One region of the Serratia sp. NA_112.1 genome, then DNA from elsewhere that is predicted to be linked to it. Evidence: predicted binding sites of a transcription regulator. Region 1 holds the regulator's gene; the other holds the start of a gene.
What was found. The regulator LexA, encoded in region 1, represses DNA repair genes until DNA is damaged. The targets are predictions, from matches to a motif close to TNCTGTATGTACATACAGNA.
Positions count from the first base shown of each region.

Region 2: a site for LexA is predicted at 2,882-2,901, ahead of rmuC (DNA recombination protein RmuC). Genes of this name have one in related genera too.

Region 1 covers NZ_JBQZFO010000008.1:180,126-184,518, forward strand. Annotated here, with positions in the region: gene zur (zinc uptake transcriptional repressor Zur) at 1-32, shown strand, start outside; gene ACUTQ5_RS16620 (CsbD family protein) at 142-351, opposite strand; gene dinF (MATE family efflux transporter DinF) at 635-1,999, opposite strand; gene lexA (transcriptional repressor LexA) at 2,292-2,900, opposite strand; gene ACUTQ5_RS16635 (diacylglycerol kinase) at 3,023-3,391, opposite strand; gene plsB (glycerol-3-phosphate 1-O-acyltransferase PlsB) at 3,541-4,393, shown strand, end outside.
Region 2 covers NZ_JBQZFO010000009.1:17,852-22,244, forward strand. Annotated here, with positions in the region: gene ubiJ (ubiquinone biosynthesis protein UbiJ) at 1-419, opposite strand, end outside; gene ubiE (bifunctional demethylmenaquinone methyltransferase/2-methoxy-6-polyprenyl-1,4-benzoquinol methylase UbiE) at 433-1,188, opposite strand; gene rmuC (DNA recombination protein RmuC) at 1,268-2,815, opposite strand; gene ACUTQ5_RS16745 (DedA family protein) at 2,956-3,486, opposite strand; gene ACUTQ5_RS16750 (tyrosine-protein phosphatase) at 3,574-4,356, opposite strand.

The sequences.
Region 1 (4,393 bases):
ACGATCACAGCATCGCCATCAAGAAGAAATAGGTTGGGTTTTCAGGTACTTCCTTGTACCTGCAGGTTTAGCGTCAAGGGGATAAAAACGCCGGACCTTTAAAAGGTAGCTTGTGGCCGCAATCCGCTGCGGCCCAGCGCGCTACCAACGATACTTGTTGTGGTCTTCCCAGGATTTAACTTCTTTCTCGGCCGCCTCTTTCTGGTAGCCGTAACGTTCCTGAATTTTACCGACAAGCTGTTCACGTTTCCCTTCAATGACCGTCAGATCGTCATCGGTCAGCTTGCCCCACTTTTCCTTCACTTTCCCTTTAAACTGCTTCCAGTTACCGTCGGCTTGATCTTTGTTCATAACCTCTCCGTTACCTGTGATTAGTCAGTTTTAAACGCCTGTGGCCGGACTTAACTGAGTAATTATTTCGGTCAATTGACCTGAATAAAAGGATTGTCAGTTCCAATTCATTCCGCCAGCCACATGATTAACTATAGCTACAGATAGCGAAAAAAATAAAAACTCAGGATAAAAATTCACAAAAACAATAAAACACAGTAAAAACACCAAAATAACAGCAAGTAAGCGGAAACAATTTCGCTCAAGAAAATGTAACTTAATATGAATTAAAATATAAATAAAACTAATGATTAATCATTTTTGATTGCGCCACATCCGCTGCAAACCAGGTCCCTCGCACCCTGTGGCAATGCCAAATCCACCCGAGAGCAAGACCACGTAACGCAAGAAATACCGCCAACGCCAGCCACAATCCATGGTTGCCTAATACAGGCAAGGTAAACAGCGTCAGCCCATAACCGGCGGCGGCTACTGCCATGCTGTTACGCATTTCTGCGCCGCGGGTGGCCCCAATAAACATGCCGTCCAACAAATAGCACCATACTCCCACCAATGGCAGCACTACCTGCCACGGCAGATAATGGCTCGCCAGCGCGCGCAGTTCTGGTAAAGAGGTCAACGCCGCTATAATTTGCGGCCCGGCAACGGCATAGAGCAGCCCAAAGCCCAACGCCACCAGACAGGCTTGCCGACAAGCCGCACGCCATACTTTGCGCAGTTGGCTATCGTCACGGGCTCCATAGGCATGCCCCGAATGCGCCTCTACCGCGTAGGCAAAACCGTCCAGCGCATAAGCGGTGAAGGTCAGCAAATTCATCAGCACCGCATTGACCGCGACCACCTCGCCACCAAGCCGGGCACCGAAGATGGTCAGCGAGGCAAAACACAGTTGCAGCAGCAATGAACGCAGCATAATGTCGCGATTCAACGCCAGCAGACGCCGCAAATTACCGCGCCAGGCTTGGCGCAGCATCGGCACAGAAATGCCGCGTATGCGCATCACGCGCCAGGCCAGCCATAATCCCAACAGCAGCGTGGCATATTCAGAAATGGCAGTCGCCGTAGCGGCCCCCTGCACGTTCCAGCCCAGTCCCATCACCAGCCAGATATCCAATACGATATTCAACAGGTTGCCGACAATCAGCAGGATCACCGGTGCGCGCACATATTGCACCCCGAGCAACCAACCCAGGATAACCATATTGGCCAGTGCCGCCGGGGCACTCAGCCAACGGATCTCGAGGAATAAGCGAGCCTGTTCCAGCACCGTCCCATCGCCACCGACGATTCTTAGTGCCAACTCAATCAGCGGATAGCGCAGTAACACAATCGCCGCCCCAGCCAACACTGCCAGCAGCAACGGCTGCATAAAGGCTCGTGCCAGCCCCTGCGGATTTTGCGCCCCCAACGCCTGTGCGGTCAGCCCGGTGGTACTCATACGCAGAAACAGCAACAGCATAAACAGGAAGCTGGTCGCCATGGAGCCAACCGCTACGCCCCCCAGATAGGTAGGGCTGTCGAGGTGGCCGATCACTGCGGTATCCACCAGCCCAAGCAGCGGCACGGTGATATTGGAGAAAATCATGGGCAGCGCAAGGCGCCACAGGGCTTTATCGGTATCGCTGGTGAAGGCAGAAAACAGGCGCATAGTGAAATGTTCCCGTGTATACCCGTCATCTTTCAAGTTGCAGTGTTGTTATCTGCACTCAGTTATGTGGCCCGTCCATGGGCCACACCCCTTTGGGGCCGCTGCGAGCAGCATTCAAATCTGCTCCCGGCAGATTTGTCACCCCAGTTACTTACCTGAGTAAGCGCCTGGGGATGAGCGAGTTGGCCGCTTAGCTGCAACTTGAAAGCTATAGGGTATATAGTGAATCAGATATGACATCGCCCCAGAGCTGGGGCGACTTGAATCAGAGGACGATGTTTAGGCGCGAGGATTAAACCCAGTCGCCATTGCGGATCACACCGACCGCCAGACCTTCAATGGTGAAATTCTGCTGACGCAGATCGACCACAATCGGCTGGAATTCACTGTTTTCCGGCAACAGCTCAACCACGTTACCGTGCTTTTTCAGGCGTTTGACCGTGACTTCATCTTCAATGCGTGCCACAACCACCTGGCCATTACGCACGTCCTGAGTTTTATGCACTGCCAGCAGATCGCCGTCGAGAATACCGATGTCACGCATTGACATGCCGTTGACCCGCAGCAGAAAATCTGCGCTCGGTTTGAACAGGGAAGGATCGACCTTGTAGTGCCCTTCGATATGCTGTTGCGCCAGCAGCGGCTCACCGGCGGCGACACGGCCAATCAGCGGTAAACCCTCTTCATCTTCCATCAGCAGGCGAATGCCGCGCGAAGCGCCGGAGATAATCTCGATAACGCCTTTACGCGCCAGCGCTTTCAGATGTTCTTCTGCGGCATTTGGCGAACGGAACCCCAGACGCATGGCGATCTCGGCGCGCGTTGGCGGCATGCCAGTGGACGAAATATGATCGCGAATCAGATCATAGACCTCTTGCTGTCTGGTAGTTAGTGCTTTCATTCCGCCCCCCTGTTTGTTTATACAGTCTTGCTGTGAGTATATACAGGTAACTGCAGCTTGGGAACCGAAGAGTGAATAAAAATCAGGGATTAGCGACACGGGTCGCAATGCAATGCCGCCACTCAGGCAAAGTGCTGCCACAGCACCGAACCCCAGACGAACAGCGCCAAAATAATCGCCAGTGAGACCGCCGCCGAGCCCATATCCTTTGCCCGACCGGAAAGCTCGTGATGCTCGGTCCCCACTCGATCGACAATCGCCTCAATCGCGCTGTTGAGTATTTCGACGATCATCACCAACAGCACAGATCCGATCAGTAAAATGCGCGCTATCGCACCTACGTCCAGCCAAATCGCCAGTATGATAGCCAGCACGGTCGCCACCAATTCCTGGCGGAATGCCGCTTCGTGCTGCCAGGCAGCGGAAAAGCCTTTATAAGAGTAGCCGGCGGCTTTAATAATACGGGTCAGGCCGGTTGCTTGGTTTGCCATGTTTTTGAGTGCCTTTAGCAGAGATAAGTCATAATTAAACAGTCTAGGCCAGGAAACTCTCCCGGCTCACGGTTTTCCAACACCACAGATCTGCTACCCGGTTTCTGGTATGCTTGCGGCGCATTGCTAACAAGAGGCTTCACGTTGTTATGTCAGGTTGGCGTAAAATTTATTATAAACTATTGAATTTACCACTTAAACTGTTGGTAAGAAGTAAGGTTATCCCTTCAGATCCGGTCACGGAGTTAGGGTTGGATCCCTCACGGCCGATTTTGTATGTTTTACCTTATAATTCCAAGGCGGATTTGCTGACGCTGCGCACCCAGTGCCTGGCGCAAGATCTGCCCGATCCCCTCGATCCGCTGGAGATAGACGGCACCGTGCTGCCAAGCCACGTGTTTATTCACGACGGGCCGCGCGTATTCCGCTACTACACGCCGAAAGAAGAGTCGGTAAAGCTGTTCCACGACTATCTGGATCTGCACCGCAGTAATCCGGATCTCGACATTCAGATGCTGCCGGTTTCGGTGATGTTCGGCCGCTCTCCAGGGCGCGAAGGTCATGGTACCCCACATCTGCGTCTGCTGAACGGCGTGCAGAAATTCTTCGCCGTGCTGTGGCTCGGCCGCGACAGCTTTGTCCGTTTTTCCAATACCGTTTCGCTACGCCGCATGGCCACCGAGCACGGTACGGACAAAATCATTGCGCAGAAACTGGCTCGCGTAGCACGCATGCACTTCTCGCGTCAGCGTCTGGCTGCCGTCGGCCCAAGCCTACCTGCCCGTCAGGACCTGTTCAACAAGTTGTTGGCGTCCAAGGCGATCGAAAAAGCGGTCGAAGACGAAGCGCGCAGCAAGAAAATCTCCCACGAAAAAGCCCAGCAGAACGCCATTGCGCTGATGGAAGAGATCGCTGCCGACTTCTCTTACGAGACGGTGCGCCTTTCCGATCGCGTGCTGAGCTGGACCTGGAACCGATTGTATCAAGGCATCAACGTCACTA
Region 2 (4,393 bases), on a different contig from region 1:
CCGAGCACCTGCGTAATACCCTGCGCGGCAATATCACCGATGTAGGGGGCCAACCATTCAGCCGGATCCCACTCTGCCAGATCGAGCAGCCCAACCAGTTGCTGAACCACCTGAATATCCCCTTCGACGATCAGCTCACCGCTACGCATCAATGGCGAAAGTTGCTGGCGATCCCGCAGCTTCAGCAACACCGAGATGCGGCTGCGCACCGTGCAGTCGGCGGTATCTTCAGACTGACCAAGCACATCAACACGCTGCTCACTGAACAGCAACACCAGCGGTGAGGAAAGCTCTTGCAATTCAATACGCAAGACCTTACCTGCCAGGCGCAAACGGGCGGCTTTCATGCTGCGATCGCGGAACAACAGGCTATTGAGCGATGTTTCCAGCACGCCGGTCAACAACGGGGTTAACAGCATCGGCATGTCCATATCAGAACTTGAAGCCGCGATGCAGGGCCACAATACCGCCGGTCAGGTTAAAATAGGTCACGTTGTCAAAGCCGGCAGCCCCCATCATGCCTTTCAGGGTTTCCTGATCGGGATGCATGCGGATCGACTCAGCCAAATAGCGGTAACTTTCCGGATCCTTCACCACCAGCTCACCGATTTTCGGCAGCACGTGGAACGAGTAAGCGTCATAGGCTTTACTTAACGGCGCCAGCAGCGGTTTGGAGAACTCCAGCACCAGCAAACGGCCGCCCGGCTTAAGCACGCGGAACATGGAACGCAGCGCTTTGTCCTTGTCGGTCACGTTACGCAGGCCGAAGGAAATGGTAATGCAGTCAAAATAGTTATCCGGGAACGGCAGCGCCTCGGCATTGGCCTGCACATAGTTGACGTTGCCAATAATGCCACGGTCACGCAGCTTCTCGCGCCCCATCTTCAGCATGGAATCGTTAATGTCCGCCAGTACCACCTGCCCCTGCTCGCCGACCATGCGGGAGAACTTGGCGGCCAGGTCACCGGTACCACCGGCCAGATCCAACACCCGCTGCCCACGGCGAACGCCGCTGCAGTCAATGGTAAAACGCTTCCAGATACGGTGGATACCAAACGACATCAGGTCGTTCATCACGTCATACTTTGCAGCTACCGAATGAAAAACGTCTGCCACCATGGCCTGCTTCTCGTCTCTAGCTACGGTGCGAAAACCGAAGTCGGTGGTTTCCTGCGGTTGATCTGCCATTGTCCTGCCTGCTATTCAGTCAATTTAGTGTGGATGAGTGTACCAGAACCCTACGCAATACCCCACCTCGCCGCAGCTGTCATGCCTGCGATGCGGAGCGGGGTTCCTCTGCGGAGTCGTCGTCTTCCGCCCCGGGCAACGCGTCAACTTCATCAAGGCCCGCCGTCTCGAATTCTTCATCATGCTGCGCACTGGCCTGCTGAGCCAGCAGCGGGTTAATCGGTCTTTTCACCTCAACCCCCAACGCGCGGAACCCCTCGGTCTGGCCGATAAGATTACCACGGCCTTCGCTCAGTTTATTCATCGCCTGGCGATAACTCCCCTGGGCCTTGTCCAGGCTCTGCCCCAGCGCCGACATGTCGTCAACAAACAGCCGCATTTTGTCATACAACCGCGCCGCTCTGTCGGCAATGCGTTGGGCATTCTGGCTTTGATGCTCATAGCGCCAAAGGTTGGTGATGGTACGCAACGCCACCAGCAAGGTGGTCGGACTGACCAGCATGATATTGTGTTTGAGCGCTTCGCTGATCAGCTCTGGTTCACGGTCAATGGCCAACAGGAAAGCCGGCTCGACCGGAATAAACATCAGTACGTAGTCCAGCGAACGCAAGCCGGGCAACTGCTGGTAATCCTTGCGGCCCAACAGGCGGATATGGCCACGCAGCGAGCCAATATGCTCACTCAGCGCCGCCTCGCGTTCCACTTCATCTTCACTGTTGAAGTAACGTTCATAGGCCACCAGCGACATTTTCGCATCGATGACCACGTCCTTCCCCTGCGGCAAACGAACAATGACGTCGGGCTGCATACGGCTCTGATGATCCAGCCGCACATTGACCTGGGTTTCGTATTCGTGCCCTTCACGCAGGCCGGAGGCCTCCAGTACCCGACTTAACACCACCTCACCCCAGTTACCCTGAGTTTTATTATCCCCTTTCAGGGCCTTGGTGAGGTTAATCGCCTCGCGCGCCATTTGTGCATTGAGCTGCTGCAGGTTACGTATTTCGTGAGTCAGCGTATGGCGTTCACGCGCTTCCTGGCCAAAACTGTCCTGCACCTGGCGGCGGAATCCATCAAGTTGCTCACGCAGCGGCAGTAACAGGCGGTCCAGACTTTGCTTATTCTGCTCGTCAACCTTGCGCCCGCTGTGTTCAAAAATGCGGTTGGCCAAATTTTCAAATTGGGTGGTGAGGCGCTGTTCACTGTTAATCAGCAGACGCTGTTTCTCTTCTGCCGCCATACGGGTTTCTTCCAGACGGATAGTCACCTCACGCAGTTCGGCCTCCTGAGCGCTGTTAACCTCACGCTGGGCGCGTAGTTCCTGATTCAGCAACTCGCATTCGTTGCGCCAGTGATTGAGCTGTTGAAGTTTTTCGTGCCCGGCAGCCAGCTGGCTGTGCAAATTACGCAGTTCCAGATCGGTTTGCCGCATTTGTTGTTCATTACGCTGCAGCGTTTCTTGCCGGGCTGCTGTTTCCTGCTGCGCCTGTTGCAGCGATTGTTCCAGCAGACGTAGCTCGGTTTCATGCTGTGCATGCGTCTGCTGCACGCGCAGACTGGCAATTAGCCAGCCCAGCAGCAGGCCAATTGCCACCCCGCCCATACCGTAAACCAAACTGGTATCCACCCTGCCTCCTGTTACACCTGATCGTTCCGGCGTTTTATGCGCCTGTTGCCCGTCACGTTAAGGGGATGCTGTATGGATGTCCAGTCTGTTTTTGCCTCGACGGCGCAAAATTGCGAAACGCTACGCAAGTCAGACCAGAACTAGCCAAACCACTGGCTTAACCACTTGATGCCAAACGCCCCCGGCGCGAGAATGCCGAACGCCCAGATCATCGCCGAAGTAATATTCGCTACCTGGAAATAACGTTGGGGCATGCCGCAAATGCCACCGACCAACGGCACCACGGCACGCAACGGGCCGAAGAAGCGACCGATGAAAATGCCCAGTACGCCCCAGCGTTCAAAAAACGCATGGCCACGCGTGAGTAGCTGTGGATTGCGGGAAAGGGGCCACATATGTGCCACCCGGTCTTGGTAGTGATAGCCAATCCAGTAAGAGAGCCAGTCGCCGAAAAAGGCCCCGGCAGCAGCAGCGGCCCAGATAGGCCAGAATGCAATGCCGCTTTCGCCGATCAAGGCTCCCAGCGCCAGCAAAATCACCGTGGCCGGCAACAGCAGCGACAGGAACGCCAACGATTCGCCGAACGCCAGGAAGAAAATAATCGGGATGGCCCAGGCTTCATGCTGCCGCACGGTGTCGCTGACCCAGTGGATAATGTCATTGAGGCTCAATATGGGCTCCTGATGCGGGATTTATGGTCCCAAGGATACGCAATGCCGGCCGGGGCCGATTAAACCCCGGCTAAACACCCGTCCAGTTTACTCGAGGTAAAACGCCTGCAACACTTCACGCTGATTTTGGCCCAGGCCGTACTCGGCTTCCAGCCAGCGATCGGTTGAACCGTATTGGTCACGGATGCAGCTCAGGGCGGTCATCAGGAATTCTTCACGGGCGCTGAGCACGTAGGTAAATTGCCCCAGTGCCGGGGCGCTCAGGCGAATCGACAATTGATCCAGCATCTGCTCGCGGAAGGTCGCCAGTGTGGTTTCGGTCAGTAGGTAATCTTCCACTACCGTCGCCTCATCCGCTCCCAGAGCAAACAACACCAGCGCCGATCCTATCCCGGTGCGGTCTTTACCTACCGCGCAGTGCTGGACGATGGCTCCGTTATCGACATTGCTCAGCAATTGGACCAACTGTTTATACGCCGCATTACCGAAAGGCAACCGACGGTACAGTTCCAGCATAAAAGCCTGAGCGTCGAAGCCGGCCAACGTATCACTGGTCAACTTTTCCAGATTGGCATTCACTTCATTGCTCAACGGGTTGGCTGGGAAATGATGGTAATCGGCACCACTCCACAGGATGTCTGGCTTGGCCTGAACTTCATCGGCATCCCGGTAATCGAGTACCGAACGCACCGGCACACCGGCCAGGAAGGTGCAGTCGTCTTCGGTCAGACGCTCCAGTGAACCGGACCGGAACAACAAACCGCGCTTGATACGGCGGCCGTCGGCGACACTGTTTCCGCCAAGATCGCGAAAGTTAATGCCGCCATCAAGCGGCGCCAATGAAGGGTGAAGCAGGATCTGGGCAGTCATAGACGTCCTCGTGGTTATTGTCTGTAAAACGCAACCT